DNA from 2 places in the Enterobacter pseudoroggenkampii genome. Region 1 is predicted to be linked to the other one. Evidence: predicted binding sites of a transcription regulator. Region 1 holds the regulator's gene; the other holds the start of a gene.
The links. The regulator PurR, encoded in region 1, represses purine synthesis genes. The targets are predictions, from matches to a motif close to CANGCAAACGTTTGCNTG.
Positions count from the first base shown of each region.

Region 2: the regulator PurR is predicted to act here: its motif matches at 1,514-1,531, upstream of pyrD (quinone-dependent dihydroorotate dehydrogenase).

Region 1 covers NZ_JAPMLV010000001.1:1,101,657-1,105,868, forward strand. Annotated here, with positions in the region: gene punC (purine nucleoside transporter PunC) at 1-605, opposite strand, end outside; gene punR (DNA-binding transcriptional activator PunR) at 720-1,631, shown strand; gene purR (HTH-type transcriptional repressor PurR) at 1,649-2,674, opposite strand; gene cydH (cytochrome bd-I oxidase subunit CydH) at 2,972-3,061, shown strand; gene OTG14_RS05420 (MFS transporter) at 3,225-4,212, shown strand, end outside.
Region 2 covers NZ_JAPMLV010000001.1:704,857-709,068, forward strand. Annotated here, with positions in the region: gene OTG14_RS03335 (sulfonate ABC transporter substrate-binding protein) at 1-809, opposite strand, end outside; gene ssuE (NADPH-dependent FMN reductase) at 802-1,377, opposite strand; gene pyrD (quinone-dependent dihydroorotate dehydrogenase) at 1,626-2,636, shown strand; gene zapC (cell division protein ZapC) at 2,803-3,345, shown strand; gene OTG14_RS03355 (YcbX family protein) at 3,342-4,212, opposite strand, start outside.

The DNA of each region.
Region 1 (4,212 bases):
CTCAGCAGGGAGGTGAAGGTAATCGGCTTCGCATCCGCATGCGCCTCTTTTTTATGCGCGGGCTTAAGGGCAAACGCCGGCAGCATCAGTACCAGCGTGATGGCAAACAGCGTGGCAAAAATGGCCTGCCAGTCAAAGTGCGCGAGGATCCAGCTGCCCAGCAGCGGAGCCAGGGCAGGGGAAAGACCCACCAGCGGCATAATGGTGGCGAAAATACGGTTTGTGCGGTTAGCCGGATAGTAGTCGGTCACCAGCGCCTGCCAGGTCACCGCCGCAGCACAGACGCCCACGGCCTGAATAAAGCGCAACACCAGCAGCCAGGTGGCATCGCGCACCCACAGCATCCCCAGGCAGCCCACGGCAAAAATGGCCAGACCCAGCAGCAGTACCGGTTTACGACCAAAGCGATCCGAGAGCGGTCCCCACAGGAGCTGCGCGAAAGCGAAACCGGCAAGGAACAGGCTCAGGCTGGCGCTGATGGCCGCCGCAGGGGTTTGCAGGTCTTCCTGCATCGCGGCAAACGCGGGCAGGTACATGTCGGTGGCCAAAAAGCCCAGCACGCTTAAGCCGCCGAGCCAGACTAAAAATCCTTTCCTGGGTTGCATTCTCTTATTCTCCTGAGGAGGCAGGTGTACGTTGGCGCAGAGTGTAGGGAGTGCAAAGCCGCTTGTGAAACGCTAATATTTGGCGGGTGCATTCAAATTTTTTGCAGGCAGAAAATGTGGTCAGATTATTCTCTTGAAGTGGTCGATGCTGTCGCGCGTAACGGCAGCTTTAGCGGTGCAGCGCAGGAGCTGCACCGCGTCCCTTCGGCCATCAGCTACACGGTGCGTCAGTTGGAGGAGTGGCTGGCGGTTCCGCTGTTTGAGCGGCGCCATCGTGATGTGGAATTAACGCCCGCAGGGGCGTGGTTTTTGAAGGAAGGGCGTTCTGTTATCAAAAAAATGCAGATCACCCGCGAACAGTGTCAGCAGATCGCTAACGGCTGGCGGGGGCATCTTTCCATCGCGGTGGATAACATCGTTAAGCCGGAACGTACCCGGCAGATGATCGTCGATTTCTATCGTCATTTTTCAGATGTCGAGCTGCGGGTCTCGCAGGAGGTGTTCAACGGCGTCTGGGATGCGCTGGCGGACGGCAGGGCAGAGATGGCAATCGGGGCCACGCAGGCGATCCCGGTCGGGGGACGTTACGCCTTTCGCGATATGGGGATGCTGAGCTGGAAGTGCGTGGTGGCAAGCGATCATCCGCTGGCGGCGATGGAGGGGCCGCTCAGCGATGATACGCTACGCAACTGGCCGTCGCTGGTGCTGGAGGATACCTCCCGTTCATTGCCTAAGCGTATCACCTGGCTTCTGGACAACCAGCGGCGGGTGGTGGCCCCTGACTGGGAATCGTCGGCGACGTGCCTCAGCGCCGGACTGTGCGTCGCGATGGTGCCCGTTCATTTCGCGCGTCCGCGCATCGATACCGGAGAGTGGGTTGAGCTGACGCTGGAGAATCCGTTCCCGGATGCGGCCTGCTGCCTGACCTGGCAGCAAAGTGATGTCTCGCCTGCGATGGCCTGGCTGCTGGATTATCTGGGAGACAGCGAAACGCTAAACCGGGAATGGTTACGGGAGCCAGCATAGCTGGCCCCGTAAAGCGATTAACGACGGTAGTCGCGGAACGGACCGTCCGCAACGGAACGGCGTTCGATAAGACGCGGGTGAACTTCAATGGACTGCGACTCTTCACGTTTGTTGACGATCCTGTCCATCAGCATATTGAAGGCCGTTTCGCCCAGCGAATCTTTCGGCTGGTGAATGGTGGTCAACGCTGGCGTGAAGAAACGCGCGTTACGCACGTTGTCATACCCGATCACGGAAATATCCTGCGGTACGCGCAGACCCAGCTCGTCGGCAGCGCAGAGCGCGCCCATAGCCATGATGTCACCCCCGCAGAAAACGGCGGTCGGACGGTGTGGCTGGGAGACGATCTGCTGCATTGCGCGGTAGCCCGACTCCGGCTCAAAGTCGCCCTGCACAATCCAGTTTTCCGGCACGTTGATCAGCGCTTCTTCCATCGCTTTCATAAAACCGGCCAGACGGCCCGCGCCGGTGTTGCGCTCCAGCGGACCGGGGATCACGCCAATCTCGCGGTGACCGCGTTCGATCAGATAACGACCGGCCATATAGCCGCCTTCAAAGGCATTATCGATAACGGAATCAGTGAAATCCGCGCGCGCTTCACCCCAGTCCATGACCACCATGGGAATATGGCGATACTCTTCGAGCATCGACAGCACGGATTCCGGGTACTCGGAACACATTACCAGCAGGCCATCAACGCGCTTTTGCGCCATCATCGACAGGTAGGCGCGCTGTTTTTCAATGCTGTTCCACGCGTTGCCCAGAATCAGGGTATAACCTTTCTGGAAGCAGTTTTTCTCAACCGCTTCAATGATCTCGGCAAAATAGGCCGCTTCACTGCTGGTGGCCAGCAATCCAATGGACTTGGTGTGATTAACCTTGAGGCTGCGCGCAACCGCACTTGGCGAATAGTGCAGCTCTTTGATCGCTGCCCAGACGGCGTTGCGCGTCTCTTCCGCCACAAAGCGGGTTTTGTTAATTACATGTGATACGGTTGTAGTGGAAACGTTTGCGCGTTTTGCTACGTCTTTAATTGTTGCCATTAAATGTCACTCCAGACCATATCCTAAACTCCTGAAAAACTTGAAGGTAAACGTTTGCCTTCTCTCACCCTTATCACGCAATCTTGAATTGCGGCACGCCGGGAAAACGACACGGGACGTCAGGAGGGGGTCAATGGCCGGTACGCTAATAAATTTAGCGTGGAATTTTGTCCTATCTTGATGAAAAGGGGAAGAGGTAAAGTGTTTATCAGCCTAAATCCAGGAAGATTTTTGACGTAAATTATGCAAAAATGAGCAGGCTCACTTTTCGTGGGGGGATTAAAAGGAGAAAAATTGATGAGTTCCGATCTGAAGTTTTCGCTGTTCACCACCGTTATTGTGCTGGCTCTGATTGTCGCGGCCGGTCTGACGGCTGCGCTGCACTGATTTACGTGGAGGGAGAGCCTTCTCCCTCCCGATCGACCCGATTGTTACTTCTCTGGCAAAAATCTTTTGCCATTTTGTTAACTTCTCATTTTTTGTGATTGATGTCATGCTTTCCGCTTCTTTGTTCTGTGTCACCACATGACACGGCATCCGGAGTTGACGCATGAAAATCAATTTTCCCCTGCTGGCCCTGGCGATTGGCGCTTTTGGGATTGGCACTACTGAATTCTCCCCGATGGGGTTACTGCCCGTCATCGCCCGCGGCGTGGATGTCTCGATCCCTGCGGCAGGGATGTTAATCAGCGCCTATGCTATCGGCGTGATGGTGGGGGCGCCGCTGATGACGCTTCTCCTTTCGCACCGCGCGCGCCGCAATGCGCTGATTTTCCTGATGGCGATTTTCACCCTGGGCAACGTGCTTTCGGCCATTGCGCCGGACTACACCACGCTGATGTTGTCGCGTATTCTGACCAGCCTTAACCACGGCGCGTTCTTCGGGCTGGGATCGGTCGTGGCTGCCAGCGTGGTGCCAAAACATAAGCAGGCCAGCGCCGTAGCCACCATGTTTATGGGGCTAACGATTGCCAACATTGGCGGGGTGCCTGCGGCAACCTGGTTGGGCGAGGTTATTGGCTGGCGGATGTCATTCCTGGCGACGGCTGGACTGGGCGTGGTCGCGATGGTGGCGCTGTTCTTCTCCCTGCCGAAAGGCAGCGCGGGTGAACGTCCTGACGTGCGCAGAGAGCTGTCGGTGCTGGTGCGCCCGCAGGTGCTCTCCGCGCTGCTCACCACCGTGCTGGGGGCAGGGGCGATGTTTACCCTCTACACCTATATTTCACCGGTATTGCATGACATCACCCACGCAACGCCTCTCTTTGTGACCGCGATGCTGGTACTGATTGGCGTGGGCTTCTCGATTGGCAACTATCTCGGTGGGAAATTTGCCGACCGTTCCGTAAGCGGCACGCTGAAGGGCTTCTTAACCCTGCTGATTGTCATCATGATTGCCATTCCGTGGCTGGCGCGTAATGAGTTTGGCGCCGCGATCGCGATGGTCGTCTGGGGAGCCGCCACCTTTGCCGTGGTGCCGCCGCTGCAGATGCGCGTGATGCGTGTTGCGCATGAAGCGCCGGGCCTCTCATCGTCGGTCA
Region 2 (4,212 bases), 400 kb from region 1:
CGGTGGTTGAGATAGCTCGCGATCACCGGCTCAGGTAAGCCCATGGTTTTCGCCAGCAGGGTAATGCTCTCCTGGCGCTGGGTCTGGGTCAGCGCATCGGCCTGGGTAAAGGAATCCAGTACGCCCTGAATAAATGCGCCGTTCTTTTCCGCATAAGGACGCGCGGCCAGATAGAACGAACCGGTCTGCTTCAGCGTGGTGCCGTCTTTCAGCACGCGAACGCCGCCCTGCAGTAATGCGGCGGAGTAGTACGGATCCCAGATGGCCCAGGCATCAACGTTCTTCTGCTGGAATGCGGCGCGCGCGTCGGCAGGCGTCAGGTAAACAGGTTGAATGTCAGTGAACTTGAGTCCGGCTTCTTGCAGGGCACGCAGCAGCAGGTTGTGTGAGCTGGAACCTTTCTGGAAAGCAACTTTATGCCCTTTAAGATCGGCGACGCTTTTAATGTCGCTGTTTTCTGGCACCAGAATCACTTCGGCCTTCGGTTTGGGCGGCTCAACGCCAACATAGACGAGGTCCGCTCCCGCCGCCTGGGCGAATATCGGCGGAATATCACCCGTACTGCCGAGATCGATACTGCCGACGTTCAGGGCCTCCAGCATCTGCGGGCCAGCCGGGAACTCCACCCAGGAGAATTTGGTGTCCGGGAAGCGTTTTTCCAGAAGCTGGTGGCTTTTCGCCAGCACCATGCTGACGCTGCCTTTCTGATAGCCAATGCGTAAACTTTCCGGAGCCGTTTCTGCGGCATGGGCCAGCGAGGAAAGCGCCATCAGACCTGCCAGGCCGATACGGGTTAACGTTTTAAACATGTGCGACTCCTTGAGGCTGACCAAACGCCGGCGCCTGGATATCCCTGCGGTGCAGAGCATGCCAGAAGGTTTCCAGGGCAGTATCGAGGCGGGTTTGCAGGTTCGGCGTAAAATGAGGTTTATGTTGATAATCGATAACCTGGGAGTCATCGGCGAAAACGCCGTGGAGGATCTCCTGCGCTTTCAATGCGTTCAGCACCGGCTTCAGGGCATAATCCACGGCCAGTAGATGGGCAACCGTACCGCCTGTTGCCAGCGGCAGCACGACTTTGCCGTCCAGGGCACGTTCCGGAAGCAGATCGAGCAGGGTTTTCAGCGCCCCGGAAAAAGAGGCTTTATAAATGGGCGTTGCCACAATTAGGCCGTCAGCGCCGTTAAGCTGCTCGATGAGCGTTTTAAGCGCAGGGCTGTCGAAACGGGCATAAAGCAGATCTTCAGGTTCGAAGTTATGCAGGTTCCAGTGGCACACTTCCACATCTAGGGCATTGAGTTTTTCGCGGGCATATTCCAGCAGGGCGCTGGAGCGCGAAGGGAATCGTGGACTTCCGGCCAGGGTAATGACGCGCATACTTCCTCCTTATAACTAATTGTTTGCTTTTATCTAACATTCATAACAATTTTCAGGAGTGTGACACCGCGCGGTTATTCCACTAAATGATTTATCTGCAATTAAAATGCGAAAAAGTGCATAAGAAATAGACAGGGAGGTAAACGATTGCGTTTTACGCTGATTTTTTGCCGCAGGTCAATTCCCTTTCGCGCGTGGATCGCCCATAATCCCCTCCCGGTTTGCACACCGGGAATCCAGGAGAGTTCATGTACTACCCCTTCGTTCGTAAAGCTCTTTTCCAGCTCGACCCTGAGCGCGCTCATGAATTTACAATGCAGCAATTACGTCGTATTACCGGAACGCCGCTGGCCGCGCTGGTGCGCCAGCATGTCCCGGTAAAACCTGTGCAGTGCATGGGTCTGACCTTTAAAAACCCGCTGGGTCTGGCGGCTGGTCTGGACAAAAATGGCGAGTGTATTGATGCCCTGGGCGCGATGGGCTTTGGCTCTATTGAAATCGGGACCGTCACGCCGCGCCCGCAGCCGGGAAATGACAAGCCGCGCCTGTTCCGCCTGGTTGAAGCCGAAGGGCTGATCAACCGCATGGGCTTTAATAACCTTGGCGTTGATCACCTTGTTGAGAACGTTAAAAAAGCCCACTTTGACGGAATTCTGGGCATCAATATCGGCAAAAATAAAGACACGCCGGTCGAGCAGGGTAAAGATGACTATCTGATTTGTATGGAAAAAGTCTACGCCTATGCCGGTTATATTGCGGTGAATATTTCTTCACCCAATACTCCGGGGTTGCGCTCCTTACAATATGGCGAAGCGCTGGACGATCTTCTGAGTGCCATTAAAAATAAGCAAAATGAACTCCAGACGATCCACCATAAATATGTTCCGGTCGCGGTTAAGATCGCCCCGGATCTTTCTGTCGAAGAATTGATCCAGGTTGCCGACAGTTTAGTTCGCCATAATATTGATGGTGTGATTGCAACCAATACCACCCTCGATCGCTCCCTCGTGCAGGGAATGAAAAACTGTGACGAAGCGGGTGGGTTAAGCGGACGTCCGGTACAATTAAAAAGCACCGAGATTATTCGCGCCCTGTCTGCGGAATTAAAAGGACGCCTGCCGATTATTGGCGTCGGTGGCATCGACTCCGTGATTGCTGCGCGCGAGAAGATGGCGGCGGGTGCGTCACTGGTGCAAATCTATTCCGGCTTTATTTTTAAAGGACCGCCGCTGATTAAAGAAATCGTTACTCATATCTAATCTTTTCTCTTAATCAGACAACCAGGGCTTTATTTCCAGCCCTGGTTGTTTTATATTCCGTCACTGTTGCTTATTTAGACATTATAGTCTTTTATTAATGGTGTTATAAACGAAGCGGCGATCAGGACATTTTTAGTACAGGACGTTTCGGGGACGGGAGAGAAACATGCGAATTAAACCTGACGATAACTGGCGCTGGTATTTTTGCGACGAGCATGATCGAATGATGCTCGATTTAGCCAATGGCATGTTGTTTCGCTCTCGTTTCGCCCGCCGAATGTTAACCCCGGACGCGTTTTCCCCGTCGGGCTTTTGCGTTGACGATGCGGCGCTTTATTTCTCTTTCGAAGAAAAATGCCGCGATCTGGTGCTTTCTAAAGAGCAGCGTGCCGAGCTGGTATTAAATGCGCTGGTGGCTATCCGCTTCCTGAAACCGCAAATGCCAAAAAGCTGGCATTTTCTTGCGCACGGTATGAGCTGGACCCCGGCAACGGGTGACGCGGCGAGCGTCAATCTGAGCGATACCGCAGAAGAGGTAAGCCTGCTGGTGGTTGAGCCTGGTGAAAATGCTGCGCTCTGCCTGCTGGCCCAGCCCGGCGTAACCATTGCCGGGCGGACGATGCAGCTTGGCGATGCCATTAAAGTGATGAACGACAGGCTGAAGCCACAGCTGCGCGTAGATTCTTTCAGCCTCGAACAGGCGGTTTAAGCTTCCAGCTGTACGGACGTTTTCGGTATGCAGCTACAGCACAGAATTGTGCCGTCATTTCCAATTGCCGATTTTTTCAACGCACTTACTTCGCCATCCACCAGCCTGATGCGGCAGCATCCGCAAATGCCTGCGCGACAGGAATAGGGGACGCGAATACCTGCCTGCTCCAGTTGCTCCAGTAATACCTGCTGGTTGTTGCCACGGATGATGTTTCCCTGCCAGTGAATATCTACCGCAGAGGCGACATTCGTCACAACGTCGACCATTTCTTCTTCCTGACCTGAGCCGTACACTCTTGCAGGCCCTCGGGCAAGGATCTCTACCTCATCACCGACGCGGATTGCACCGCTGGAGCGCGGGATCAGGTTCTGACCGAAATCCACATCGCCGTTGTCCTGCGCGGTGCGGAATGACTGCAGCGTCTTCAGCGGTTCGCCGGAAGGGTGCTTCTGGCCTTTCTCCGGGCTCACCGTGGTGAAAATGCAGCGGCTACAGGGTTTTACGACATCAAAGATGACGCTGCCAATGCGGATCACTTTCCAGGTGTCTTCGTCCCAGGCGTCGACACCGGTCACCACCAGGTTCGGACGAAACTGTTCCATCTGAACGCTGGCTTTGCAGCGGCCTTGTAAATCACGCAGCGAGGCTTCGTTAGTCAGCAGGAACGGGAAGCCATCGGCGAAGGAGAGGGGAACGGCGTCGTGGCGCTTCACGCGTCGCGTCGGTTCAGGCCCAACCCAGCGCAGCTGCACGTCGCGGGAGAAGAAGCCGCTCAGCCAGCGGTTAATCTCATCCGGGGCGATGCGCGCGGTAAAATGGTTGCCCCACACTTCCGTTGGCGCATCGACGGGCGCAAAATCCGCA